Desulforamulus hydrothermalis Lam5 = DSM 18033: one gene and its partner. The protein of the gene in region 1 interacts with the protein of each later gene in a pairwise test. Links are inferred from orthologs where the notes say so. Each region holds a gene or a part of one and is shown on either strand. Other genes may lie near its edges. The genes, in order: cysE and cysK.

What was found.
Region 2: the proteins of cysE (region 1) and cysK interact in binary tests that used the Escherichia coli proteins (3 or more experiments, as listed by UniProt). The link is inferred for Desulforamulus hydrothermalis Lam5 = DSM 18033 from one-to-one orthologs.

What each region holds. Positions count from the first base shown.
Region 1 is NZ_CAOS01000007.1:16,732-30,506, forward strand. What follows is about bases 1,061-3,808. They hold cysE (serine O-acetyltransferase), read left to right. Parts: upstream 1,061-1,963; coding sequence 1,964-2,653; downstream 2,654-3,808. Other genes in these bases: gltX (glutamate--tRNA ligase), read left to right, coding at 1,061-1,903; cysS (cysteine--tRNA ligase), read left to right, coding at 2,653-3,808. Also shown: DESHY_RS04655 (hypothetical protein), read right to left, coding at 1-135; more of gltX, read left to right, coding at 431-1,060; more of cysS, read left to right, coding at 3,809-4,113; DESHY_RS04675 (Mini-ribonuclease 3), read left to right, coding at 4,110-4,541; thyX (FAD-dependent thymidylate synthase), read left to right, coding at 4,661-5,398; DESHY_RS04685 (hypothetical protein), read left to right, coding at 5,417-5,575; 23S rRNA (guanosine(2251)-2'-O)-methyltransferase RlmB, read left to right, coding at 5,607-6,353; DESHY_RS04695 (NYN domain-containing protein), read left to right, coding at 6,357-6,869; RNA polymerase sporulation sigma factor SigH, read left to right, coding at 7,173-7,817; tuf (elongation factor Tu), read left to right, coding at 8,677-9,879; rpmG (50S ribosomal protein L33), read left to right, coding at 10,097-10,246; preprotein translocase subunit SecE, read left to right, coding at 10,354-10,707; transcription termination/antitermination protein NusG, read left to right, coding at 10,756-11,283; rplK (50S ribosomal protein L11), read left to right, coding at 11,314-11,742; rplA (50S ribosomal protein L1), read left to right, coding at 11,795-12,484; rplJ (50S ribosomal protein L10), read left to right, coding at 12,671-13,207; rplL (50S ribosomal protein L7/L12), read left to right, coding at 13,260-13,637.
Region 2 is NZ_CAOS01000008.1:186,451-202,548, reverse strand. The notes cover bases 10,195-13,116. They hold cysK (cysteine synthase A), read left to right. Parts: upstream 10,195-11,138; coding sequence 11,139-12,095; downstream 12,096-13,116. Other genes in these bases: DESHY_RS06095 (DUF169 domain-containing protein), read right to left, coding at 12,348-13,116; DESHY_RS14700 (hypothetical protein), read right to left, coding at 12,157-12,279; DESHY_RS06105 (hypothetical protein), read left to right, coding at 10,833-11,060; DESHY_RS06110 (glycosyltransferase family 2 protein), read right to left, coding at 10,195-10,565. Also shown: DESHY_RS06140 (helicase-related protein), read left to right, coding at 1-3,264; drmB (DUF1998 domain-containing protein), read left to right, coding at 3,261-5,090; DESHY_RS06130 (very short patch repair endonuclease), read left to right, coding at 5,140-5,547; DESHY_RS06125 (DNA cytosine methyltransferase), read right to left, coding at 5,544-6,785; DESHY_RS06120 (hypothetical protein), read right to left, coding at 7,332-8,564; more of DESHY_RS06110, read right to left, coding at 9,231-10,194; more of DESHY_RS06095, read right to left, coding at 13,117-13,160; DESHY_RS13335 (EAL domain-containing protein), read right to left, coding at 13,296-14,828; DESHY_RS13330 (EAL domain-containing protein), read right to left, coding at 14,897-15,607; acs (acetate--CoA ligase), read left to right, coding at 15,935-16,098.

The DNA of each region.
Region 1 (13,775 bases):
GCCAATCTTTTTATCGCAGAAAATCACCTGAGCCAAGTTTTTATCCAGCAATTGCTTATAGTCCGGCCGGAAACTGATAACTCCCTTTATTTCATTGTACTCATCGATTAAATCGGCCATTTTCAAGTTCGCCATTGGCCATGTCCCTCCTAAAGAAAACAGAAATAGCCAGGATGCTGTTCAGCCGCAACTAAGATGTTTCACAACAGCCTGAATAATATAAACAAATTCTCTGCAGCCGGTCTTTTTCCCTGCAAGTATTGAGAGAAATTTCACAACCATATTTTATTAAAGACAAACCACGACAGTTTAATAGCATGCCAAAAGACAAAATGTCCTAAGGACGCAAAAAGTTGTGTGTCTTTAGACAAAAATGGTATAATATCCATCTGAGAGGTTTAACAAAATTCTATATGGAGGAGGAAATTTTTTGTCAGTCAGGGTTCGTTTTGCCCCCAGTCCTACGGGGCCTTTACATATCGGGGGAGCCAGATCGGCGTTGTTTAACTGGCTGTTTGCCCGTCATCACGGCGGACGGTTTATTGTCCGTATAGAAGATACCGATTTGGAAAGATCCTCCAGAGAATCAGAAGAGAACATCTTAAATGCGCTGCACTGGTTAGGGATTGATTGGGACGAAGGTATTCAGACAGGAGGACCTAATGGCCCGTACCGCCAAACCGAACGTTTATCCGTTTACCGGCAACTGGCGGCGCAGCTCTTAGCTAAGGGTCAGGCCTACTATTGTTACTGTACCGAAGAAGAATTAGCCGCTGAGCGGGAGGAACTGCTGGCCCGGGGCGAGTTGCCCCGTTATTTGGGACGTTGCCGGCATCTCAGTGAGGAAGCAAAAGCCAAGCTGGCAGCGGAGGGAAGAAAGCCGGTACTGCGTTTCAGGGTTCCCGAGAACCGTATTATTATCATTCAAGACCGTGTGCGGGGGCAGGTTGAGTTTGAAAGCAACGGCATTGGTGATTTCATTATCATGAAATCAGACAATATTCCCACCTATAACTTTGCTGTGGTAGTTGACGACCATGATATGAACATCACCCATGTAATCCGGGCGGAGGAACATCTTTCCAACACCCCCAGACAAATTTTATTATATGAGGCCCTTGGCTGGCCCCAGCCGGAGTTTGCCCATATTTCTTTAATTCTTGGCAAAGATCGTGCTAAAATGAGCAAACGCCATGGAGCTACCGCCATTGAACAATACCAGAAGTTAGGCTATTTGCCGGAAGCGCTGGTGAACTTTTTGGCGTTGCTGGGCTGGTCACCGGGCGGCGAACAGGAAATTCTCAGCCTGCCTGAAATTGTTGAGCAATTTTCTTTGGACCGGGTAGCCAAAAATCCGGCGGTCTTCGATATAGACAAACTAAACTGGCTTAACGGCCATTATATTCGCCAGAGTCCCTTGGACAGGCTTACCCGGCTGGCTGTTCCTTACCTGATGGAAGCAGGTTACCTGGACGAAGCGCCGGACGCTGAAAAATTAGCCTGGTTGGAACAAGTGGTAGCCATAGCCAGGAACTATATTTCATACATGCAGGAAATCACCCAACATGTGGATATTTTCTTCCGGGATGAGGTAATTGTAAGCGAGGCGGAGGCTCGGGATGTTTTAACCTGGGAACAAATGCCGGCGGTGATGGAGGCTGCCTGTCGGTTGTTTGCGGATGCCCCTGAGTTAACCGAAGAATCTGTAAAGGGCATTATTAAAGCCATTGGCAAGCAAACCGGCTTGAAAGGCAAATTTATTTTCCAACCCCTGCGGGTGGCCATTACCGGCAGGACCCATGGACCCGAGCTACACCAGATTATTCCGGTCATTGGCAAAGAACGAACCGTTGCCAGGTTGCGGGCGGTTCTGCGGCAATCAAGCCCGCCGGCCGGGCAGTAAATTAAAAACTTATGGCTGCCGGCAAGCGAAACCAGGCAGCGGATAAAGGGGGTGCGGCCCGTGTTAAGCAGGATCAGAAAAGAAATCAATGCCGTTTTTGAACGGGACCCGGCGGCAAAAAGTACCCTGGAGGTATTACTGTGTTACCCTGGGCTGCATGCCATCCTGTTTCACCGGCTGGCCCACGCATTATATAAGAAAAAATTCTATGTAACCGCCCGGTTTATTTCACAAGTTTCCAGGTTTCTGACCGGCATTGAGATTCACCCGGGAGCCAAAATCGGGGAAGGTCTTTTTATCGACCACGGAGCAGGCGTGGTAATCGGGGAAACCGCCGAGATCGGCAACAACGTAACTATTTACCAGGGGGTCACCCTGGGGGGCACCGGGAAAGAAAAAGGCAAGCGGCACCCCACCATTGGCAATAACGTGGTAATTAGTTCGGGCGCAAAAGTGCTTGGTTCTTTTACCGTTGGTGACAACGTGAAGATCGGCGCCGGTTCGGTGGTTTTAAAAGAAGTGCCGCCTAACTGCACTGTGGTGGGTGTACCGGGGCGCATTGTAATTCGGGATGGCCAAAAAGTAGGTTCTGCCTATGTGCCGGATTTGCGCCACGACCAGTTACCTGACCCGGTAGCGGATATGCTGGGCCAGATGCAATCAGCCATTGACCGGCTGGAGCAAAAAGTTAAAACATTGGAACAGGAATGCAGCAGGTTAAGAGATCAAGCGGAGGGGGCTAACCGGTAATGCAAATTTATAATACCCTGACGAAAACCAAACAAGAGTTTATTCCCAGAGAAAAAGGGAAAGTCAGCATGTATGTTTGCGGGCCCACTACATACAACTTTATTCACCTTGGCAATGCCCGGCCGCTGGTGTTTTTTGACACAGTTAGGAGATACTTTATTTATAAAGGTTATCAAGTGAACTATGTACAAAACTTTACCGACGTGGATGATAAGATTATTAAGCGAGCCTGGGAAGAACAGACCGACCCGCTGGAATTGGCCCAAAGATATATCAGGGAATTTTTTAAGGATGCCGATGCACTGAATGTTATGCGGGCGGACAAACATCCCAAAGTATCTGAACACATTGCGGAAATCATTGACCTGATCAAACAACTGGAACAGCAGGGGCATGCCTATGTGGCAGACGGGGATGTTTACTTTGCGGTGCGGAGTTTTCCCGGCTACGGGAAACTATCGGGCCGCAGCCTGGAGGATATGCAGGCAGGAGCCAGGGTGGAAATTGATCCCAGAAAGAAAGACCCCATGGACTTTGCGCTCTGGAAAGCGGCCAAACCCGGGGAACCCAGTTGGCCAAGCCCTTGGGGAGCCGGCCGCCCGGGGTGGCATATTGAGTGCTCGGCTATGGCGGCCAAATATTTAGGCAACGGTTTTGATATTCACGGCGGTGGGTTTGATTTGATTTTTCCTCACCACGAAAATGAAATTGCTCAATCTGAAGCGGCTTGCGGCCAACCTTTTGCCCGTTACTGGATGCATAACGGTTTTATTACAGTCAATCAAGAAAAAATGTCCAAATCTCTGGGGAACTTCTTTTTAGTCAGGGAAATTTTGGCCAAGTTTCCACCCGAAGTGGTGCGCTGGTATTTGCTTTCCACCCATTATCGCAGCCCCCTGGACTTTGATGATGAAAAGCTGGCCATGGCGGGAAAAGGTCTGGAACGCCTAAAAACTGCCCTGCGCTTGCTTTATGAGGCTCTGGAGCTGCCGCAGCAGCAGGCCGCCATGGCCGATGAAGGCGGAGACCTGGCAGACAAACTGGCAACCCTCCGGTTGGATTTTGAAAAAGCCATGGATGACGATTTTAACACTGCCCTGGCTATTTCCGTATTTTTTGAGCTGGCCAAAGAAATTAATATTTTTGTGGGCCGGCTGGACGGCAAGCTGACTGACCGGCAGAAAGATTTGCTGGTAAAAGCACACGATTTATTTAAAGATTTTAACGGTGTATTGGGTGTCTTTAAGGAAGATCAGCAGAGCGGCAGGTTATTGATTGACGCTGTTAATACTGACAACAAATTGGTGGACGGTCTGATCAATCTGATTGTTAAAGTTCGCCAGGCGGCCCGCAGCCAAAAAGATTGGGCCACTGCGGATACCATACGGGACGGTTTGAAGGAACTGGGGGTAATTCTGGAAGACACCCCCCAAGGTGTACGATGGAAGATACAAGGATGACCTTGACACAAAGGGATACTTATATCATGGATCAATCAGCCTCAAAACAAAATCCTGAACAACTGCCCAGCCTGGTACTGGCATATCTGGGGGATGCCGTTTATGAATTGGCAGTCCGCCGGTTTCTCATAGCTCAAGGTGCTACCAAAGTGAACCGGCTGCACCGGGAAGCCGTTAAGTATGTGCGGGCCGGTGCCCAGGCGAGAGCGTTGTTTGCCCTGGAAGATAAACTTTCCGAACAAGAACTGGCGGTTGTCCGTCGGGGACGCAACGCCAAGTCAGGTCTGCCGCCTAAGGGAGCTGATGTGGCGGAGTACCGCCATGCCACCGCTCTGGAAGCGCTGATAGGTTATCTGTATTTACAGGGCAATGAGGGCAGGATTGACGAAATTATCGGCTTGGCCATAGATGCCCTCAAGCGTGGCTGAACCCGGCCGGGAGGGCCTGTTTGAGCGGCGCCAACGGCTACCGCAGCTAAAGGGGAACATAAACCACCGGTAAGGGGTGTCGCCCCTCTGATAAAATTTATTTTTAGGAGTTACGTAAAGTGGGGAAAGCTAATTTAAAGGTCCGCCTGCTGGAACACACGCCAAACCCGGAAAAGCTGGTGGCCATGGCGGCCAGGTTGTGCTACTCGCCGGCACAAATAGATGACCTGGCGGCCAATGTGGCCCAATCTGACCAGCAGGCTTTTGTAAAAAAATTACTGGACATGGGACACTACAGCGCTATTGAACATGTTTCTTTTACATTTGGCATCGAAGGGGTTTCCCGGAGCCTGCTGGCCCAGTTAACCAGACACCGCATTGCCAGTTTCAGTGTACAGTCCCAGCGGTATGTAGGGGAAACCCGGGAGCATAATGCCCGGGGCACCTTTGAATACATCATCCCCGAGACCATTGAAAAGCTTGGGCCGCAGGCGGTGGCAGAATTTGCGGCACAGATGGCGCAAATTCAAACCTGGTATGACGGGTGGGTAGCTAAATTGGGAGGCGGCAGATCGGCTTATGAAGATGCCCGGTTTGTGCTGCCCAACGCAGCCGAAACGAAAATTGTGGTAACTATGAATGCCAGGGAATTAAGACACTTTTTTAACCTTCGCTGTTGCCGGCGGGCCCAATGGGAAATTCGCCGGCTGGCGGAACAAATGCTGCACCTGGCCAAAGAAGTGGCACCCGTGCTTTTTGCCGATGCCGGGCCGCCTTGCCTGGCCGGCCCCTGTCCGGAAGGCCAACTGAGTTGCGGGCAGCGGGAAGCCGTGCGTCGCAGGTACGGGGTAACATAAAAGCGGAGTGTGGATAAAATGATAACTCCCGTAATTATTCTTGTGCTTTGGGGCATAGCCCTTTTGCTGGGCGTCCTTGGCGTGGTGACCCGGCGCAGAAATCTGCTGCTGGCCGGCATGGCGGCGGCTTTGGCCGGTTTGGGGCTGACCTTATGGCTGAAAAATACCTTGCAGTAAACGCAGCTTAACCACCGAAAAGTATGGAGGTATGGTTGACGTGAGTGAAATGATTGCCGGCAGAAATCCGGTCCGCGAAGCTCTCCGGGCGGGACGTCCCATTAATAAGATACTGGCCGCCAGGGGAACGGCGGCAGGCCCGTTAGCCGAAATTCTGCACCTGGCCAGGGAGAAAAATATTCCGGTACAAATGGTTGAACGAGCCCACCTGGATAAACTTAACCAGGGCATGCCTCATCAGGGGGTTATTGCTTATGCTGCTGCCAGGGGCTATGTGGAAGTGGAAGATATACTGGCAGCGGCTCATGCCAGGGGGCAAGATCCGTTTATTGTGCTGCTGGATGAAATAAACGACCCCCATAACCTGGGGGCCATACTGCGTACGGTGGATGCAGCCGGCGCCCACGGGGTCATTATACCCCAACGAAGGTCGGTGGCCTTAACCTCAGCTGTGGCCAGGGCTTCGGCGGGGGCGGTGGAATATGTTCCGGTGGCCAGGGTTACCAACTTGGATCAAACTATTCGGCAGTTGAAAGAAAAAGGGCTTTGGGTAGTGGGGGCGGATATGGCGGGCCCTCGGGTATACTGGCAGGCCAAACTGACGGGGCCGCTGCTTTTGGTCATCGGCGGGGAAGGAAAGGGAATCGGCAGGCTGATTAAAGAGCGATGTGATATGCTGGTCCGGTTACCCATGGCGGGCCAGGTTGGATCACTCAACGCCTCGGTGGCAGCTGCGCTTTTGATTTATGAAGTGGTACGCCAGAGAGGGTTGGGCTAATCAATGCAGGAATTTTATGTGGTGGACGGGTATAACATCATCCATGCCTGGCCGGAGTTTGCCGGCATGATTGACAGCGGGTTAGACCATTGCAGGGACAAGCTCGTTCATATACTGGCCAACTTTGCCGGTTTTGAGGGCAGCCGGGTTAAAGTGGTTTTTGATGCCCACCTCGTAAAAAGAGGCATTGAGCACCGGGAAACCGTGCACGGCATTGAGGTATACTATACCCAGGAGGGCGAAACTGCTGACTCGTTAATTGAAAAAATTGTCGGGGACCTGGGCAAACAGGGCACGGTTTATGTAGTAACTTCTGATTGGGATGAACAAAAAATTATTTTTGGGCGGGGTGCTTACCGCTTGACACCCAAAGAATTCAGGGTTCAGGTTATAAAGGCTAACCGGCGAAGAGAGGAAGAGTTTAATCGGCCCAACCCCACCGAGGGCTATCTGGAGGACAAGCTGCCCGCGGAAATCAGGCAAGTATTAGAAAAATGGCGACGCAGCAAGAATTAAGTACACCTGGCCGGGGGCTATTTTGCCTTGACGAGCCTTTTTAACATAAGCTATAATTAGTCATGTAACTTAACCAGTTAGCGCATGGGGCTGCATGTGCGGCTGGGTAGGCCAGACCCCGGGTTAGAATTACGGATGACAGGCGGCAAGGAAGCCTGGCCCTGCCGGGAATGCCGGTTACCAGGGTTCTTTTCAGACATGAGGTGATATGTTCTGCAGCAGTTTTAGAGTGCCTGCCAATATAGTCATGCTTTTCTGAACTGTTTGAAATTTCTTAGAGACAAGAAAGCGGGGGCGATAATTTTGAATTCAAATGCACAAAGAGAAGTTTCCGGCGGATATCAAATTATGGTGGATGAGGATGTCGTTGAATTTGCGCGCGAGGGCGACGACGCAGCGCTGGAGTACTTGATTAATAAATATAAAAACTTTGTGCGTGCAAAAGCCCGCTCATATTTCCTGATTGGAGCCGACAGAGAAGATATTATTCAGGAGGGCATGATTGGCCTTTATAAAGCCATTCGCGATTTTCGCATGGACAAGCTGTCTTCTTTTCGCGCCTTTGCCGAACTGTGCATTACCAGGCAGATTATCACTGCCATTAAAACAGCAACCAGGCAAAAACACATCCCTCTTAATTCGTACGTTTCGTTAAATAAACCAATTTACGATGAGGATTCAGACCGCACCCTGTTAGATGTAATTTCCGGGTCAAAAATAACAGATCCGGAGGAACTCATTATCAGCCGCGAAGAGTTTGATGATATTGAGGAAAAGATGGGCGAAATCCTGAGTTCACTGGAATGGAAGGTGCTCATGTCTTACCTGGAAGGAAAGTCTTACCAGGAAATTGCAGAAGACCTTAACAGGCATGTTAAATCTATTGACAACGCCTTGCAGAGAGTAAAACGCAAACTGGAAAGATACCTGGAAAAGCGTGAAGCCTAGTCAACCGGTTAACTGATGTTCTATAAGAAATAAATACTACACGATGATGCTTTTTACCTTTATTTAAGGTTAAAAAATTTTTTCGTTAAAAACAGTTAATCTTGCCAAACAATACATGACAGCAGGTGTTGACACCGAGTGCTTCATCTGCTATTATAATCAATGTTCGGTGCCGGCGTAGCTCAATTGGCAGAGCAGCTGACTTGTAATCAGCAGGTTGCGGGTTCGAGTCCCATCGCCGGCTCCACCCACGGAGGGATTCCCGAGTGGCCAAAGGGAGCAGACTGTAAATCTGCCGGCGAACGCCTTCGAAGGTTCGAATCCTTCTCCCTCCACCAGATTTGTTACACAGGCAAAAAACTCTTGATTTATGGCGAGTGCCTGTGTTATAATAAACATTGCTGACGCGGGATAGAGCAGTTGGTAGCTCGTCGGGCTCATAACCCGAAGGTCGAGGGTTCAAGTCCCTCTCCCGCAACCAAATGCTGCTATAGCTCAGTAGGTAGAGCGTATCCTTGGTAAGGATAAGGTCACCGGTTCAATCCCGGTTAGCAGCTCCAGTACTTACGGCGGTGTAGCTCAGTTGGTCAGAGCACACGGTTCATACCCGTGGTGTCACTGGTTCGAATCCAGTCACCGCTACCAGTCCGAAAGAACCTGCCCGGTTGGAGCAGGTTCTTTTGCGTTTTGTTGATATAGAAAAGAAGTGTCAGAAAAAAGAAGGATTTTTGTCTTTCTTATCGAATCTAGCTATGGATTTTCAGTTAATAGGTATAAACCATGCTTAAATCTGGAAATAACTTTAGAGATGAAAAATCTCTGGCTAAATTCCGAAAAACGGAGGAGGAGAAGTTAACCCATGGCTAAGGCTAAATTTGAACGTACCAAACCCCACGTAAACATTGGTACCATCGGTCACGTTGACCACGGCAAAACTACCCTTACCGCTGCCATTACCGTAGTTCTGTCTACCACCGGCGGCGCCCAAGTTAAGCGTTACGACGAAATTGACAACGCTCCCGAAGAGCGTGAACGCGGTATTACCATTAACACCGCCCACGTAGAATACGAAACCGCTAACCGTCACTATGCTCACGTTGACTGCCCGGGTCACGCTGACTATGTTAAAAACATGATTACCGGTGCGGCCCAGATGGACGGCGCCATCCTGGTTGTATCCGCCGCTGACGGTCCGATGCCGCAAACCCGTGAGCACATCCTGCTGTCCCGTCAGGTAGGCGTACCCTACATTGTGGTATTCCTGAACAAAGCTGACATGGTAGACGATCCCGAACTGCTTGAGCTGGTGGACATGGAAGTGCGCGAACTGCTGAACTCCTATGAATTCCCCGGCGACGACACTCCCATTATTGCCGGTTCCGGCCTGAAAGCCCTGGAGTGCGGCTGCGGCAAGCGTGAGTGCGAATGGTGCGGCAAGATCTGGGAGCTGATGGATGCAGTAGACTCCTACATTCCCACCCCTGAGCGGGATGTTGATAAGCCCTTCCTGATGCCGGTAGAAGACGTGTTCTCCATTACCGGCCGTGGTACTGTGGCTACCGGTCGTGTTGAGCGCGGCCAAGTAAAAGTACAGGATGAAGTGGAAATCGTCGGTCTTAACGACAAGCCCCGCAAGACCGTAGTAACCGGCGTAGAAATGTTCCGCAAGCTGTTAGACTTTGCGCAAGCCGGTGACAACATCGGTTGCCTGCTGCGCGGTGTTGACCGTAAAGAAATCGAGCGTGGCCAAGTGCTGGCAAAACCCGGCAGCATTAAGCCCCACACCAAGTACGAAGCAGAGGTATACGTCCTGACCAAAGAAGAGGGCGGCCGTCACACCCCCTTCTTTAACGGCTACCGTCCTCAGTTCTACTTCCGTACCACCGACGTAACCGGTGTGGTACAACTGCCGGAAGGCGTAGAAATGGTCATGCCCGGCGACAACATCAAGATGAAGGTGGACCTGATCACCCCCATCGCTATTGAGGAAGGCCTGCGCTTTGCTATCCGTGAAGGCGGCCGTACTGTAGGCGCCGGCGTAGTAACCGCCATCCGCGAGTAACTGATTAACAATTTTCCTAAAAGGAGTGACCCCGGTCACTCCTTTTTTGCATAAACCGCAAACTGGTATATAAAACCAATTAAAGAGACATAATACCAATATGGTACGTTGCCACAGGATAAGTATTGACATCCAACAATACATATGATAAATTTGTTAAGGTATATTACTAGACATCTCTGCCCAAGTCTTTTTTCGTTTTAGGGAGGTGGCAACAGTGCGAGTAGGCGTAACTCTGGCTTGCACCGAATGCAAACGGCGCAACTACACCACTACTAAAAATAAAAAGAACGATCCCAACCGGATCGAACTGAAAAAATATTGCAAGTGGTGTCATACCCACACAGTTCACAAAGAAACCAGATAGTTAAGCCGCCAACCCCAAGCGTTACCATAATCGGCCGCATTCCGTAAGGGGTTTTATTCGAGGCACTACTGGTGTAAACAAAAAAGTTAAGGATGTGGCGTTTTTCAATGGCTGTGCAAAAAAAGACACTCAAAAAGGCAAGCGCTGCCAAGGAAACAGCGGCAACCAATGAAACCGGTGGGGCCGAGAATAAAAAGGATGCGGCCCCTAAGGATGCTGCTAAGGCTGCAGCTAAAAAAGAACCCGCCAAGGCGCCCAAAGCGTCTTTTAGTGAGCGTATCGGCAGCGTAAGCAAGTACCTGCGTGGCGTTCAGAACGAGCTGAAAAAAGTTCACTGGCCCAGCCGCAAAGAGCTGGTTACTTACACTGCGGTGGTGCTGACTTCGGTTGCCGTGCTGGCTGTTGTCATCTGGGTGGTAGATTCGCTTCTCAGCTTGGGCGTAAAAGGCATCATTTCCTAATTGTAAACAAGGGGGTGGGGAACCCGTCTGGCAGGGTTCCTTTTGCTGATGAGTACACAATGGTATGTTGTGCACACTTATTCCGGTTATGAGAATAAGGTCAAAGCCAACCTGGAGAAGCGAATTGAATCCATGAATATGGAAGATAAAATCTTTCGTATTCTGGTGCCCATGGAAGATGAAGTGGAAATTAAAAACGGCAAGAAAAAGGTTTCAAAGAAAAAAGTATTTCCCGGATACGTTCTGGTAGAAATGATTATGACTGATGATTCCTGGTACGTGGTGCGCAATACGCCGGGAGTAACCGGTTTTGTCGGCACAGGTTCTAAGCCTATCCCGTTAAGCCAGGAAGAAGCCAAGGCCATTATTAAGCAGATGGGCTTGGAAGAACCGAAAACCAGGATTGACGTCAGTGTTGGCGAAAATGTCAAGGTAATTGACGGGCCCTTTGAAAACTTTGCAGGTGTGATTGAAGAAATTTACCCTGAAAAGGGTAAAGTTAAAGTTATGGTATCAATGTTTGGACGTGAAACTCCCATCGAGCTTGATTTTTCTCAAATTGAAAAAATGCTTTAAGCTTGTAGGTTGTAAGGAGGTGGACTGGATATGGCCAAAAAGGTAGCTGCCATAATCAAACTGCAAATTCCGGCCGGTAAAGCCACCCCGGCGCCCCCGGTAGGTCCTGCCCTGGGTCAACACGGGGTAAACATTATGGCTTTTGTCAAACAATATAATGAAGTTACTGCAGCGCAAGCCGGCTTGATTATTCCGGTTGAAATTACAGTATATGAAGACCGGTCCTTTACCTTTGTTACTAAAACGCCTCCTGCAGCAGTACTGCTGAAGAAGGCTTTAGGTATAGAGACCGCTTCCGGCGAGCCTAACAAGAAGAAAGTGGGTAAACTGCCCCGCTCTAAAGTTAAAGAAATCGCCGAATTAAAAATGCCTGATCTCAACGCTGCCAGCCTGGAGGCTGCCATGCGCATGATTGAAGGCACCGCCCGCAGCATGGGCGTAGAAATTGTAGAAGGATAGCTTCATCCGGTGGGAGGATGTAGTCCGCTAGTACCACAAAGGAGGGAAATACATGCCCAAAGAAGGGAAAAAGCTTCAGGAAGCCCGGAAGCAGTATGATAAAAACACTCTTTACGAGCCCCTGGAAGCTATGGAGCTGGTTAAAAAGACCGCTCCCGCCAAATTTGATGAAACTGTTGAAGTGGCCTTCCGCTTGGGGGTTGACCCCCGGCACGCCGACCAGCAACTGAGAGGTGCGGTTGTGCTGCCCCACGGAACCGGTAAAACCAAAACCGTACTGGTCTTTGCCAAAGGCGAAAAAGCCAAGGAAGCTGAAGCGGCCGGTGCAGATTTTGTCGGCGCCGAGGAGCTGGTAGAAAAGATTCAAGGCGGTTGGTTGGGATTTGATGTAGCCATTGCCACCCCGGATATGATGGGGATGGTTGGTAAACTGGGTCGTGTTCTGGGCCCCCGTGGTTTAATGCCCAACCCCAAAACAGGTACTGTAACCTTTGATGTAGGGCCTGCTGTAAAAGATGCCAAAGGCGGTAAGATTACTTACCGTACCGATAAAGTCGGTATTGTTCACGCACCCATTGGTAAGGTTTCTTTTGATGCCCAAAAGCTGGCTGAAAACTTTAAAACCCTGGCTGATACATTGCAGCGTGTTAAGCCTGCTTCCGCCAAGGGTCAGTACATGAAGAGCATCACCGTTTCCTCTACCATGGGCCCGGGGATTAAAATTAACCCCAACAAGCTCTAGGGACTTTGCCCGGTTGCGACAACTGAATAAGTCCAGTCGTAGACAGTTGGTGTCCTTGACTTAATGGCTTAAGCCGCCAGCCGAGACCGGGTGAATTACTGCAAAAGTGTGAAGCATTGCGGGGAATTTTGCCTGTCTTGGCGAATTCCCCCTTTTGTTTTATTCCAGCGGAAGGAGGTGTAGCTCTTGCCGACCACAAAAGCTCAAAAAGCAGTTATGCTGGAAGAAATTAAAGAAAAAATGTCCCAATCCCAGGTTACCATTTTAGCTGATTTTCGCGGCATTTCAGTGGCTAAAATCACCGACCTGCGGGCTCGCCTGCGCAAAGCCGGCAGTGAAATGAAGGTGGCTAAGAACACCGTGGCCCGTATTGCCGCCCGGGAAATCGGTGTTGAGGGATTAGATCCCTACCTGGAAGGGCCTACGGTATTTGCCTTTGGTATTGAAGACCCGGTGGCTCCTGCCAAAATCCTTTCGGATTTTGCTAAGGAAGTGAAACAAGGGGTTGACATCAAAGCCGGTATTTTAGAAGGCAAGGTGATTGATGCCAACGGCGTCAAAGCCCTGGCCGACCTGCCTTCCAGAGAAGTATTGCTGGCCAAAGTACTGGGTGGCATGCAGGCTCCCCTGTATGGCTTTGCCGGCGTACTGGCTGCCAACCTGCGCAATCTGGTTTATGTTCTGGATCAGGTGCGTCAGCAAAAAGAGAGTCAAGCATCTTAGTTTGTTCCGTTGCTTAAATTATTTATAAATTTTGAGGAGGTACAAGATCAGTATGTCTAAAGTAGCTGAAGTATTAGAAATTGTTAAAGGCCTTACCGTGCTGGAACTGGCCGAACTGGTAAAAGCTTTTGAAGAAGAATTTGGTGTATCTGCTGCTGCTCCGGTGGCCGTTGCCGCTGCACCTGTAGCCGGTGCTGCTGCTCCCGCTGAAGAAGAAAAAACCGAGTTTGATGTTATCCTGGCTAATGCCGGCGACAAGAAGATCAACGTTATTAAAGTTGTGCGCGAAATCACCGGTCTGGGCCTGAAAGAAGCTAAAGACCTGGTTGACGGTGCTCCTAAGCCCATCAAAGAAAAAACCACCAAGGAAGATGCTGAAGCTATCAAAGCTAAGCTCACCGAAGCCGGCGCTACTGTTGAAATTAAGTAATAAGTTTATTGTGACCGGTTTATAAAGACAGGGAGGGTATGCCTAAAGCAGTACTATGGGCATACCCTCTTTGTTTGCAAACAAGCTGCCGGATTGATCAGATAAAAAACCGGCCTGTTCTGACAGTCCCGGAGGGCC
Region 2 (16,098 bases), on another replicon or contig:
GAAAGTCCGTTACAGAGATACTCTGTTGGGATATTGTACCCTCAGAAACAGAAGGTCAATTTCGACGATGAACATAATGACACCGGTCATAATGAAGCTGCGGTTTCTGATGAAAACGAGTATTTGGATATTTCTGTAAATACAGCTAACCAATATTATCCGTCTTCCCTAGGAATGAGCTTTTATGTAAACGGTATAAATCCTGAGTTAAAAGTAACTGTAAAAGCGGCCGGTTATAGAAGAGTTTCTTTAGATGACTGTGAAGTTCCAGTTGAACCTTTGCCGGAAGGGATACAGCTATCGTCAGTTTTTCAACGGTGTATTACTTACGAAGAAAATAAAATCAAACCAAAAGTTAAAATAGAAAAAGAGGACAGGGATTCTCTCCTGAGGCTTTATGACCATGAGGGATATAAAGCGGCTGTATATCAAGTATACAACTTAATTCATAACGGTTGGGTCAGGGTTCCCCTGTCTGAGGAAAAATGTACGATAGTTGTTCCCACTGACAGTGGTAAATCAATTTCACGGTGGTCGGAAAAAGTTGGTGAAAAACTGAGTATAGTATGCATTCGGCGTCCAAGCCCTGATTACAACCATACCCTGTTTACAATATCTTTAATTAACGAATACATTGCGAAAAAAGAGAAAAATGCGGAAAAGGCATATTTTCAGGTGGGTTTTTCCGTTGAACCGGTTGACGTAAATACTGAGTTTTTGGATTACCGTTCTTACAATAAATTTTCAGATGACCCCGAAGAAAAATCTTTATCCTTACTTTACAGAAATAAAAAGACCTTTGCGGTCGGTCATGGTTGTGCGGTAAATTGGCAAAAAGAGAACGATAAAGCTGTAAGAATCTATACGGAAATCATACCTTATACTGAAGTGCCGCAAGTTAAATTTGATGTCAGTGAATTAAATCATGTAAAAGATATCTTGGTTATGAAGAATCTTAGTGATATTTCTGACCTTTCCAAAAACCAAATAATCGAAAAGTTAAGGCTTTTTGCCGGTGCCTATACCGAGTGGGTAAAAGGCTTAAATAAAATAAAAAATACTCTGCCGGAGGAATATAGAGCTATCGCCGAGGATCATATAAAACTTTGTGAAGAATCCGGGTTAAGAATTTTTAAAGGAATAAAAGTTTTGGAAGAGAATGATAAAGTATATAAAGCATTTCAGTTGGCCAATCGTGCCATGTTGATGCAAAGAGCACATACCATATTACAAGAGGAGACCAGATATCCGGACGACAAACCTGTAAAATGGCCGAATTATCAAAAAATACCTGATCAAGAAGCATCTTGGCGTCCGTTTCAATTGGCTTTTATACTTCTTAATATTGCAGGGATTGATAACCCCGGGGATTACGACCGGGAACTGGTGGATTTAATCTGGTTTCCGACCGGTGGCGGAAAAACGGAAGCTTACTTAGGGATATCGGCCTTTACTATATTCTTAAGGCGACTTAAAAATCCTGTCATAGGAAACGGTACTGCAATTATCATGCGCTATACCTTACGGTTGCTGACAGCTCAGCAATTTCAAAGAGCCGGCACTTTAATTTGTGCATGTGAATTAATCAGAAAAGAGAATCCTAATGAATTAGGAGAAGGACGCATTTCCATCGGTTTATGGATCGGGAGTGCTTCAACACCCAATACGCTGGAGGATGCATTTTATCAACTGGACAAACTTGCAATAGGAACGGATGAAAAAAATCCGTTTCAGGTACTTAGTTGTCCATGGTGTGGAACAAAAATGATTAAAGAAAAGGGCAGAGGAGAATGGGGATATATAAGAAAGGACCGCCCCAAAAGGTTTGCCCTGAGATGTACGGAGAAAACCTGTGCTTTCAGGGATGAATTACCCATATCTGTTGTTGATGATGATATTTACAGGGATTCTCCTACGTTATTGTTTGCTACTGTGGATAAATTTGCCATGATGCCTTGGAAAAAAGAGATCTCTAATATCTTTGCATTAAATTCAGGAAATAATAACTTATCTCCTGAACTGATTATACAGGACGAATTGCATTTAATCTCCGGACCGTTAGGAACAATAGTAGGTTTATATGAGACGGCTTTGGATGCACTCTGTTCTCAGAAGGGAATAAGACCTAAAATTATTGCTTCTACGGCTACAATCAGGAGGGCCGGTGATCAGGTTAAGGCGTTGTACAACAGGGATGTCAGGCAGTTTCCGCCGCCCGGTCTGGATGCGGAAGATTCATTTTTTGCCAGACAGGCTTCCTTGGAGGAGAAACCCGGTCGACTATATGCGGGTATTTTAGCTGCCGGAAAAACCCAGACGACTACCCAGGTAAGATTAATGTCAGCCCAATTACAGTATTTAGAGGAATTGGATTATTCCGACGAAGTAAAGGATAAATATTGGACTTTGGTAGGATATTTTAATACCATAAGGGAATTGGGGAAATGTTCCACATTGGTTGAGGATGATATAAAAGATCAGGTTCGTAGAATTGCCATGCGAAGAAAAACCAAACGCAGGTTGTTTTACAAAGCGGATGAGTTGACAAGCAGGAAAAGTGCTGAAGAAATACCTGAAATACTTGAGCGGCTTAAAGTAAAATATCCTGATAAAAAATCTGTTAACGTATTACTGGCAACGAATATGATTTCCGTAGGTGTTGATATTGACAGACTGGGCATGATGACGGTAATCAGTCAACCGAAAACCACATCTGAATATATTCAGGCCACAAGCAGGGTGGGCAGAAAGTATCCGGGCTTGATATTTACGATTTATGACGGTGCCAGACCCAGAGACAGATCCCATTATGAAAGATTTACTTCATATCATGAGGCATTCTATCAGTTTGTTGAACCGACAAGTGTAACGCCTTTTTCAGGTCCGGCCAGAGACAGGGCTTTGCATGCGGTTCTTGTTACCTTGGTACGACATCTGATCGGATTAAATAAAGATAACCAAGCCGGAGAATTTACACCGGACATACCCGACTTAAACAAGGTGACGGATTATATTCTTGCCAGGGTGGAGAGTGTAATGGCCGAAGAAAAGTCCGACACGGAGTCAGATTTAATAAAAAAGATAGAATTCTGGGCTGAAATCGCCCGTGCAGAAAGCAATTTGACCTATGGGTCACAGAAGGAACCACATTTGCTATACCAGGCAGGTAAGAGGGGTAAGCATTGGCCCACCTTACAATCAATGAGAAATGTTGATGCGGTTTGTAACGTTTTCATAAAAGATTTATCGGAGGGGAAAAAGTGAGTAAGGACAGTTATAACCCGAGGATGAGGTATGAGGTTCTGAGGCGTTCTCAATTTATTGGTCCCTTCGGAGTGGGAAGTATCGTTGATTTGCCGGAGGAGTCATTAATGCCGGCCGGAACTGAATTTTGGCATGTCAATGCAGGGCCCAAAATTTATGACCAACGATTGCAAGCTCGGTTAGGTGTAAAATATTTCAAAATGCCTCCTTCCGGTCAGGAATATAAAGACGGGATACCCTTTGTCAGATTTCCGAAATGGCTTTTTTGTCCTAATTGTCGTTTATTGAGGCATATTGATGATTGGACCGTGAGATACACGGAAAAGTATAAAAAGGAATTCAAAATACCCAGGTGTGATATTTGCCATGCTAAATTGGTACCCAGCAGATTTATTGTTGTATGTGAGAAGGGGCATGTTGACGATTTTCCTTGGGTAGAATGGGCACATCGTAAGGGAGGATGTTTCTCAAAACATCACTTAAAGATCGAAACATTCGGAAGCGCTTCAGGGTTATCCGGTATTAAAATCAGCTGTACAAAGTGCGGTAATTTTTACACAATGGATGAGGCATTTAAAGAGGGGATTCATACACAATGTAGCGGATATAAACCTTGGGTTGATGAGAAGGAGGTATGTGATTCCAGGCCGAAAACCGTTCAACGTGGTGCCTCAAATGTTTACTTTCCTCTGATAATCAACTCAATAGTTATACCTCCCTATTCCGACAACCTGATTTCGGACATTTGCGGAACCAGTGAGTGGGATGTCTTGTCATCCCAGGACGGAGGGTTGGAAGAGGAATCATTTAAGGAGGTTCTTTATAAGAGGATTGCTAAACTGATAAACCGTGATTTTAATGAGGTAAAAAAGACTGCTGAAAAGTTACTTAATGACGATCCTCTAACAGTGGTTGAGTCTGTTGAGATCAATTACCGATACGATGAATATAAGGCTTTTCAGGGATTCATTGACGAAGGAAGTCCGGAATCAAAAAATTTTAAAATTCAGATCAGGGACGGAAAAGACTATAAAATCCCGGGAATCGAAAAGGTTGTCCAGGTTCACAGGTTAAGAGAGGTTAGGGCATTGTATGCTTTCAGCAGGCTTACGCCGCTGGATCGCAATGACGCCCACCCGGCAGAAGAAGATGACGAAAAAACTGGCTATGCGGTTTACTTAAAGAATTTTAAGAAAAAAATTGACTGGTTACCGGCGGTGGAAGTTTACGGTGAGGGAATATTTATTATGTTTAATACCGATGAACTGTCCCGCTGGGCACAGATGCCTCAAATTGAAGAAAGAGTTAAAATATTAAACGACAGATATTATCATATGGCGACGGAATTAAAGCGTCCACCGCGAAAAATTACGGCAACATTTGTCTTTTTGCATACTTTTGCTCATTTATTAATCAGACAATTAAGCTTTGAATGCGGGTACGGCAGTGCTTCTTTACGTGAAAGAATTTATTGTAATGAGACAGATGATCAGCCGTTAATGGCCGGTATATTAGTTTATACGGCCAGCGGTGATTCGGAGGGAACAATGGGGGGACTGGTCAGACAAGGCAAACCGGAATTTCTCGGTTCTGTCATTAAAAAGGCGGTCAACGCTGCTTCATGGTGTTCATCAGACCCACTGTGTTTTGAAAGTACAGGACAAGGGTTGGGGTCTTTAAATCTTGCGGCCTGTCATGCCTGTGCATTGTTGCCTGAAACATGTTGCGAAGAGTTTAACCGGTTACTGGACAGAGCATTGGTGGTTGGACTTCCTGATCAACCGGAAATGGGATTTCTGTCAAAACTTAATAACTTGTTTATTTGAGATTGCTATAAGAAGAAATCACGCTGTATAAATATTTAAGGTGGTCTTTATGGATACGAAGAGCAAAGAAGAAAGAAGTAAAAACATGGCCGCCGTAAAAAACAAAAATACCGATTTGGAAATTAGATTACGTAAGGCTTTATGGCAACAAGGATTAAGATATAGATTGTCAAATAAATTACCGGGACGGCCGGACATTATCTTTCCGGGTAAAAAAATTGCAGTGTTTTGTGACGGTTGTTTTTGGCACGGGTGTCCTAAATGCGGACAAATACCTGAGCAAAACAGGGTTTTCTGGGTTACCAAAATAAAAAAGAATCGTTTGAACGATATGAAGGTTACGCAAAAGTTGGAACAGTTGGGATGGAAGGTTAAACGTTACTGGGGTTGTGAAATTAAAAAGGAATTGGAACGTGTGGTAAATGATATCAAGCAAACAATTAACGGAGGGGATTAGCACCCTGCTCCGTTAATTATTTCCAGCACCTGTTGCTTCAAGGCATGACCTATGGCTTCTGCTAACAGAGGAGGTACAGCATTTCCGATTTGACGGGCAACATTTAATATACCACCATAAAAGTGCCAACCTTCATTACCCGGATTTAACGGGAAGGATTGCAGAGCTGCCATTTCAATTGTACTTAATCCACGATTTAATTCGGGGTGGATATATTTACCTTTTGCAGGATAAATTGCTCCGGTACGGATGGTAACGGAAGGCTCATTATATTGAAGACGGCTAAAGTTATCTCTTCCTTGGAACTTTCCTTTTTTCCAACAATTAAATTTCAAATCATCGGGCAAGTCAGCCCAACACATTTTGGTTTTTGGCTTAATATAACTGATCATTTCAACTATTTTGGGAGAAAGTTGAGCATAAAAATTATCTTTTCTGTTATAATGCTCCTTTGTCAGTCTGCTGAAAACTTCTCCAACGGTAACCCATTTTTTTAATTTTTGGTATGGAAACGGTACTCCTTTTAAAGCACAAAGAGTATTAAAATATTTTAAACTGCTTTCAGGATTTTCGGCATGAGTAGGAAACGGAAACCCCGGTTTTTTACCGTCTCTCCTTCCGATAATAAATACTCGGTATCTCTTTTGCGGAACCCCGTAGTCAGCGGCACAGATCAAAGCAATGGAAATTCCGTATCCGGATTTACCGAATTCCTGTTCCATAAATTCAATTACTTTTTTATGATTTTGAACCATCCCTCGTACATTTTCAAAGATAAAAGTAACGGGCTGTATTTCTTTAACCATTTGGATGAAATATTTATATAATTTACCGTTAGAAACACTGTCCCCTTCATTTTTACCCAGACTGCTGAACGGTTGGCATGGGGCCCCCCCTGCCAGTAAAGCTGCCTCGCCTATTTTAAGACCGGCGGTTTTCAAAATCTCTTTTGAGTTTGTTTTAGTAATATCGCCATTTCCTACCAAACGCCATTCTTTTCGATTAATTTTAATGGTCTCAATACAATATTTATTGTTTTCAACATAGGCTCTTGTTGAAAATCCCGCTCGTTCCAGTCCAAGGTCTAATCCCCCCGCACCGGTAAAAAGGCTAATCATTGGTAGATCGTAGGGCAAGTTAGGAAAATCAAAGACACCCGGGTGGTAATAAGGAGTATTTGTTCTAATATCCTCTATAATCAGTGAATTTTTGTAATAATTCTGTTTACATATTGCCACCTAAATGAACCCCCTGAATGTATAAATAAAGAGAAGTTCTTGATTAATAAACAAAATCCTTTATTGCATGTATTTGAAGAATAAAAGTTGACCACCCTGTCAATCAAACCTGCTATGCCAAGTTGACGAGACAACAGTAAAGACAGGGAGAAAAGGATAATTAAGGCTGCTTGAAGTATATCAAAGATTTTCCCCCTTAAGTAAGTTTAAATAGTAGGCCCGGTTTTTATAGCTTCAGTCATGAGGGTGATTTTTCAAAGTTGTCAAGTAAAGTTTTTGGTTAGCCAGGTAAAAAATCCTCACCTGAATAACTAATTGTTAAAACAATCACCGGACGAGGTGTGAATTTTACCTGAATCGCTTCCGCTCGGCCTTGCTAGGTAACGTTAGCTGCCGGTGTAGGCTATATAGGCGATGGTGGCATGATGGGGTAAGGACCTCGCAGATACTGGAGAAAAAGCTGGCAGAGGGATTATTATAGATTTTGACCACATTGTACATTAAAATGACCACATTAGCTTTAGGGCTAATGTGGTCATTTTTTACTTAAACCAAACGCCCCAGCACCACCTTATCGATATCCAGCTCGCTTCTTGCGCTGGGGGCTTTGGTAAATTGCACCCTGGCAGACACTGTATCAGGGGGGGCAGGTTCTGTAATGGCTGTGTAAACCAGCCATTTATCCCGCAGGTTATCATTGGGAGGTATAATGAGACTGGCTCCCAAACCGATCTCCCTGCCGTTCTGATCCAGCCAAAGTATGTTAATGATTACCTGACTGGTTAAGGCCTGTGAGCCTACGCCTCGAAATCTAAAACCGGTGTTAAATAAAAAGCAATGGCCCGCCGCATTGGCCAGGGGAACGTCCTGATAAAGCACACCGCCGACCGTATCCACAGCAGCTGTATAATTCCCCTCATAAACATCAGATAAACTAACGACCGAGGTGTTGACGTTTTGCCACCCGTTCAAGCCATCTTCGAAACTGGGATTTATGATTAAGTTTTGAGTAGCGGCCCGGGCAAAAATTACATGATCCAGTCTCAAGGTAAAACCTTGTTCTACGTCCGCGGTAAACAAAATGCGCGCTTTTACAGCACCTGCAGGAGCCGGCTTTGTTAGATCCAGGTAGGTCAAATAGCCAAACTGGTTTTTCAAGGTGTTGTTAGGAATGTTAATTTCCAGTCCCGGCGTGCCAAGGATATTGTTTGCTGCATCCAGCCAGAGGACCTGAGCGGTCAGTGCGGCGGTAGGCCCCTGGGAGAACGGAGTAGTAAGGGCTGCAAAACTAAGTAAAAAGGAAGCATTGGACGGTTGACCTGTTAAAGGCACATCCTGGTAAACTGTACCGTTCACGTTGGTTGCGGTATTCACAAGACCTTCTAAGGGGTCGGTAAAGTCAAGGCTAAAGCCGGTGGTATGCCACCCGTTTAATCCCGACTCGAAGCCAGGGTTCACCAATAAATTGCTGCTTTTTACCGGGGCCAGGATAACCTGATCAATTACAATGAAAGAATTCTCTGTACCTTCTGTTTTACTAAAGAGCAGTCTGGCAAAGGCAGTGCCTATAGGAGGGCGGTCAGTAATGTCAAAGTAAGTAATACCTAGCGCGGAACCGGGTAAAAACACTCTAAGTCCATTGGCCATAGCGTTACGGTTTTCGTCCAGCCATAACACTTCCACGGTTAGGTTATTGGCCACAGCGTTGTTAGTAGAAATATTAGCACTAAAAAACAAGGGACAATTTGCCGGACCAGACAATGAAACGTCTTGAAACAAATGCGCTACACCTTCTTGCATAATGGCCTGTTGTGTGCCTTCGAAGGGAGAGGCATCGGAAACCGATACGTTATCACTGGTCTGCCACCTTGTTAGACCTGCTTCAAATCCAGGATTTTGCAGCAAATTAAAACATCTGGAACAAACCTCCGGCCTGTGCGATGGGACGGGAGTGCTGATACAGTTCTGTATACTTAAAACCTCAACCGTTGCGCAAGGGGGGCAGCGTTTATCCATATTTATCACCCTTATTGTGAATATTTTTCCATCATATAATATTCACTGATAAAGGCATTGTTACACTTGTTAACCACTTAACGGACTTAGTATCCAACTCATACGAAAAGCCGGCTGCAAGCCGGCTGTGGTGGGCCATGAGGGAATCGAACCCCCAACCTGACGATTAAGAGTCGCCTGCTCTACCAATTGAGCTAATGACCCGTAACTTGTATTTGGAGGGGAGAAGTCGGAATCGAACCGGACTCCCGCCTGGATCACAGGCAGGCCAGCGGGTTTGCAGCCCGTGGGGGGACCTTCCCCATTCTCCCCAAACTATTTTATCATAATATTTTATTATATTACAAATAACATTTAGTTATAAATATACAGGTCATCATAACGTATAGTTGTACCGAAAGTATAAAAAAGGCCCTTTTTGAGGGCCTTTTACCAGCGTTTGGCAATACCAAAAAATTCTTCAAAATAACCCCACACGCAAACCGGTGACATTAAAATCTGATAGCAAACAGTGTATACCACAAAACCCAGCTTGTTTTGCCTGATTTTCAGGTTCAGCTCTTGAAATACGCTGCGCTGGTACTTGTACATAGTATAGTTTATATACAAGGTTAAAGGAATAACCGCCAGCGTCATGGGACCCACAATCCAATAATAACCAAACAGGGCTAAAATAATGCCGGGGATATATACAAAGGTATAAGTTAAGTCCAGCAGGGGATATAACAGGTCAATGCCAACCAGAATGGCAGTGGGAGAAAACCGTTTATAAATCAAGTCAATATGAGCTTTAAATCCCTCAATCATACCCCTGGCCCAGCGTCTGCGCTGGCGGGCAAAAGCCATAAAGGTGGTAGGTACTTCTGTAAAACCTACCGCAGTTGCTTCATAGCCAATGCGGTAACCTTTTTTAATCAGTGCCCAGGTCAGCACAATATCTTCCCCGATGCAGGAGGGCCAGCCGCTCACCTCTTTAACTACGGCGGTTTTATATACACTAAAAGCCCCCTGGGCCACCAGGGTGCCCTGGTACAGGGCCTGTTGGCGCTTAACGGAAGAAATGGCCAAAAAATAATCCCATTCCTGCAGCCTGGTCATAAAAGTATCCCGGGAGTTTTTAGCCAGCACGCAGCCGGCCACCGCAGCGGTATGACCCGGATCGCCCAACATGCGGGCCATAATGCGGGTAATGGCCTGGGGATGTAAAAAAGTGTCCGCATCGATGGTTATTACATAGTCATCGGCAACATATTGTAAGCCTTTATTTAGTGCCGCCGATTTACCCTGGTGATTTGCTTCAATTAACTTAACATTGGGCATGCCGCAATTTAAAACCAGCTCTTTCGTACGGTCCAGCGAGCCGTCATCAATAACAATGATGTTGATGATACCGGGGTAGTTCTGTTGTCTGAGAGAACGCAGTGTTTCTAAAATGGATTTTTCTTCATTGTAAGCGGCAATAAGGATGCTGACAGGCGGCAAGTCCCGGGCTGTCTGTAAAGGCGGTGGCCGGTCAATCAGCAAACTGACCAGCAAAAACATGTTTAAGTAACCCGGTATTAAAGCAATAAAGAGAACGATAAACCAGCCGGCCCAACTGCCCACTAATTGTGCCAGGCTCAATACCCAGGGATAACTGATAAAGCAGGACAGGGTAAACCACATAATAGCTGTCAGATTGGCTAAAATAAATTTGTGTTTGGTGGGGATATACAGCCGCTTGCTTTTGGGATTAATCGGAATTGGCAAACCGGGCTCGCTCATAGCAAAACTCCTTTATCAGTCATTCCTAAATATCAATAATTCCTATTATATATTCTGACAAAGATAAATATGTTCACGCCAGCCTAAAAATTTTCCATATTATTTTAGGCGCCCAAGTGCGATACCGGCATTTCGACAAGTGTGGCTAATCATAAAACCTCTAAAAAGTTCCTGATACAGCTTTGGCGCTGATATATTCGCAATATTTTTTCAAAGGTAAATGCTCCTTTGTGAACGAAATCTATCGTACCAAAGGAGGTCGCGGTCTTGCAGTACGGCTCAAATTTCCTGCACTCATTGACAAACGCTGCCGGGGAAACGGAATACTGGCGAATAAGCCTGGTCAGGCTGGGCAACGGTTTTATTTTAGGCACAGCCTGCGGTCCGGACCGCCAGGTTACCATCCCTTGTTATCTAAAAAACGATAATATACAGGAAGCCCTGCAAACCATGCTGCAGGCAATCACAGAAATTGTGGCGGCGGCAACGAAATAAAGCAGTATGTTTTCCAAGTGCTGTATATTTTTCCCGCTTTGTTCTATGATATAAGAAAAATCTTGCGGAGGAAAGATTATGCCTGTTTATAACAGTATTTTAGAAACCATTGGCAAAACGCCGCTGGTGCGCTTAAATCGCCTGACCGAAGGCCTGGCAGCAGAAGTGTTGGCCAAGGTGGAATATTTCAACCCGGGCGGCAGCGTAAAAGACAGGATTGCCTATGCCATGGTGGCGGACGCCCTGCAGCGGGGTATCATCAACAAAGAAAGTGTGCTGGTTGAACCCACCAGCGGTAATACCGGGGTGGGCCTGGCCATGGTTTGCGCTGCCCTGGGCATACGCCTTATTTTAACCATGCCGGAAACCATGAGCGAGGAGCGGCGCAGCCTTTTGAAGGCCTACGGGGCAGAGTTGCTGCTCACCCCCGGCCAACAGGGCATGTCCGGAGCCATTGCCAAGGCTGAAGAGCTGGTGGCCGGCCTGGATAATGCTTTTATGTTGCAGCAGTTTGCCAATCCGGCCAACCCGCGGGCCCATGTGGAAAATACAGCGGTAGAAATATGGGAAGATACCGGGGGTAAGGTGGATATCTTTGTGGCGGGCGTTGGCACAGGGGGTACCATTACCGGTGTTGCCGGCTATCTTAAAGAGAAAAAACCTGATTTACAGGCAGTGGCGGTGGAACCGGCCCAATCGCCGGTGCTTTCCGGCGGTTCCCCCGGGCCTCACCCTATCCAGGGCATCGGGGCGGGGTTCATACCGCAGGTATTAAATCTTGAATTGGTGGATGAGGTTTTTCAAGTGACAGGCGAGCAGGCCATGGAAACAGCCAGGCGGTTAGCCCGCCAGGAGGGCATGCTGGTGGGGATATCAGCCGGGGCCGCCCTGTATGCGGCTTTGCAGGTAGCGAAGCGGCCGGCCAGCCAAGGGAAAACGGTAGTAGTATTACTGCCCGATACCGGCGAACGTTACTTATCTACCGCCCTGTTTAAGGAAACAGGACCGCAGGAAAGTATGCAAAGCAACCGGTAAGCCGAACTGGGAACAAGCAACCAAAAAGCCGAAGGCAGCAACTTTTCTCGCCTTCGGCTTTTTACTGGGATGCTTCTTCTTCGTTATCATTTACTTTTTCCAGGCCAATGTCTTCCAGGATTTGATTAATTAACTCCTTTGTCATCGCAACACCCCCTTTCTGATTATTATAACATTCTATCATTGAAAAAACCATATGTCAACAATTTATTTTAGGGGCCCTGCGAGAGCGGGCCCCTTGCTTGCTGCACATTATTCAACATCTTTAAAGCGAATCATAGGACACTTTTTGCACACATCCATACCGGGATACTCTTGGCCGCCGGCACCGATGAAGGATGCGCCGCCGCCGTAGTGGTGGCTTCTCTTTAACAACTGTTTGGTTAAGGCTGCAATATGCTCACCGGGAATAAATACGTTGACTTCGCCCTTTTCGGTTTTGCCGGAGGTAAAACTGCCGGCACACATGGTTTTCATGCCGGCGGTACGTTGCAGGTAGCAATCCACGGCACCGCCGCACACTGCCGAGTTAACCGTATGGATGGAAGTAACGGTGGGAACTTTAGTGGCACCGATGTAATCATTTAAAATATGGTAGGCTTGATAGGGATTTACAATAAAGAAAACCACATCAGGCGTTACCGGAGTTTTGTATAGGGGAGCGGCCATAATGCCTTTTAATTCCCCCAGGGGAAGTTTGGGTTTAACCTCCAAACACCTTTGGGCCAAATCCCAGTCGGCTGTATATTTTAAATGATCTTTAACTTCCTCCTCGCTGGGCGCCCGAAAGCCAAAAACAGTGCGGGCATTGTCACAAAGCAGCTTGTCATCCGTTACTTTAACAATATGGTCGTTCATGCGGGAAGCCAAAAGGGCCTGACAAAAGGTCATTTTGGGGCCGGGCAGTTTATCGGCTGCCAGTTGATCAAATGACTCCCGGTCAAAATAAAATTTTATTGCCACCGGGTTGTATTCTAACTTATAAAGAACCGCCAGCGCCCGGTGCATATCTTCGTAGGAAAGATTTTCTTTAGCGGCCAGCTCCGCAACATTAATCAGCAGCATGAAGACTCCCCCTAAAAAATTAAGAATATGTATGTTTAATAATATGTTATCAGATGATAGACAAATAAAATGTGTGGTAGCACACATTTTATTTGTCAGCTTGCCTACATTAAGAGAAGCCGGGCCGCTTGGCAGCTACAGCGGTGGGCGGTGCTGCCGCCGATCCCAGACATAAACGCTGCCGCTTTTGTTTTTGGCATATTGTTTTAACTGCGCGGTTGTTTCGGCCAGCTGTTCCGATGAGCAATGGCCGGCACAGTCAACAACGGCCAGGGAAACTGACACCAGAGGAAACCAGACTGCCTGTCCCTGCCGGTTGAGGCCGTAAAAACCACCCCGGTTTTTATCCTCGGGTGAATAAAAATTTTTTACCAGTCGGTCAAAATAGCGAATATAGCGCCGGCACACGGCCTCTGCTTTATCCTTATAAGTAAGCACAATAAAATCATCGCCGCCGATATGTCCCACAAAATCATTGGCACCGCCATATTTGCGAACTACAGCGGTCAGCAAGCGGGCGGCCATAAGAAGTAAACGGTCACCGTTTTCAAAACCGTAACGGTCATTGTATGACTTGAAGTTATCCAGGTCGAGGTAAATGCAAACAAAGGGGGATTTTTCCGTCAGTCGGTTGCTGATCTCTCTTTCCACGGTCAGGTTGCCGGGCAATCCGGTTAAAGGATTGGCGCCCCGGGCCACCTCCATGCGGATTTTGGTCATGGTATCCAGCAGCGTTTGTACGGATACCACGCCTTGCAGTTGATTATCTTTGGTTACTACAATAAAATCATATAACTTTAGCCGGTCCCTGTTCATGGCCAGCTGGGATACCTGTTCAATAGGCAGTGAGCTGTCTACTGTCAATGGGTCACTGTCCATAATCATAGCTACCGGACGTTCAAAATACAGGGCTACTCCATACTGGGTGCCCAGGTAACGGTCCAAGTGATGCCGCATCACCAACCCTACCGGGCGGCTGCCTTCCAGTACCACTACGCCGTTAAGCAAATCATGGCTGTCCATCATTTCCTTAAGCCGGCGAACCGGTGTGTTAGATGTGACTTGAACGGCCGGTTGACTGATTTCACCGATGGGAAAAGCCTTTTGCCAGATACCGGTGGGATTGCGGGAGGCCAGGGCCAGAATACAGTTAAGGGCTTCCGTTTGCACAGCCGGTAAAGGATAGGCGGGACGGGCTAAATAGTAACCCTGGCCGTAATGCACCCCAAGGGAACGCAGCGTCATCAGTTCTGCTTCGGTTTCAATACCTTCGGCAATAATAGAGCAGCCGATTTTCTGGGCAAAGGTAACGAAAGTTTCTAACAGGGCCTGTTTAACCCGGTTGGTATCGATATCTTTAACCAGTGAATGATCAATTTTAATATATTCGGGCCGAACTTCCGCAATGGCCTGCAGGCTGGAAAAACCGGCGCCGGCGTCATCCACCGCTACCTTATAGCCTTGATTGCGGTAATGGGCCAGGGTTTTGTTAAACCGGTGGAAATCATGGATGCCCTGTCGTTCGGTAATCTCAAATACCAGGTTGTGTGAACTTAAATGACTTTCTTTCAAGATTCGCATGGTTTCGCCCTTGACAAACTGGGGATCGTTAATGGTATGCGGGTGAATGTTAAGAAAAAAGCTTTTGGCCGCTGTCTGTCGGGTCAAAGTTTTTTATGGCCAATTCCCGGCAAACCTTTTCTAAAGGGAACAGCAGGCCTGCTTCCTGGGCATAGTTAAAAATCACCGCCGGTGAAAAAAAGTAACTGTTTCCGGCCCCGGGTAAGGGCTTCCCAGCCAGGATTGGCCGGTTTGCAGAGAAACAATGGTTGATAAACGATGCGCAAATTTTTGTTTTGCAGCAGGTCATGAAACTCCCCCAACAGGTGCACCATCTGCTGTTCCCAGGTGCCTTTGGCGGCCTTTTGGGCTTCCTTTAAAGCACTGTACAGGGCCTGCTCGGGATTTTTCAGACCCCGCCGGATGATGGAATAACCGACATGCAGCTTTAAGGTATGTCCGGTAATTTTAATAACTTCGTTTTTAATTGATTGTTCTAAAGCAATACGCAGAGCTGTTAATGTTTTGCTCAAAATTGCCGGGGGCGGCATTTCTTCCTGGCGGCAGAGCACTAAAAAATCATCTCCCCACAAATTCTCCACCATAACTTCCCCGCAGCAATTAATAAATTGACCGGTTCTTTTTTCCAGGACACGGCGCAGGATATGCAGTACCCTTTTGGCTGTGGCTTCGCCGTTAAGCTGCATAATCCGGTGAAAATCAGCCACATCCACATAAATAAGCAGTACGGAAGCACTGCCGGCCAGCATGCTTTTTAATTTGTCCATAAAAGAGCTGCCCTCCAGCAGGTAAAAGAACAAGCTCCGTCCTTTGAGCAAGCTGCCCAGTGTTGTGGCGACTTTGTTAACCAGTTTGTGAAGATACATGTCTTATGGCACCCCTGGTATTTCTTGGTTCTTTCAATGTAGCATAATTGCGTTAGATTTTAGTTAATACGGGGTTAAAGGCCGGTTAAACGGCGTTAAGATTCCTGTCTCTTTACGGCTAACGGTCACAACAAAGACCTGAACGGTATATTTGGGGCGTTAACGGCCCGGTGACGGGCGGGGCGGCCGGTAAACCGGCGGCGGCTGCCGTTCGGCGCAAGCATCATCAGAAAAATGGTGTAATCTGCTCACTAACGGGAAAAACATATCCTCCTGGGCAACGGTTCTGTAAGATAAGATTAAAACAACGGCTTGGGAGGTAAGGTTATGTTTAACCAAAAAAACATTGCGTTTGCTCCGGAAGAGCAGGTTTATTATCCTGACATCTCTTTTTCCGCCCGGGCCAATGTCCGGGATGCCCGCATCTACGATTGGGCCGGTATGGATTATGAAGGTTACTGGGCTGAGGAAGCCAAAAAACTGCATTGGTA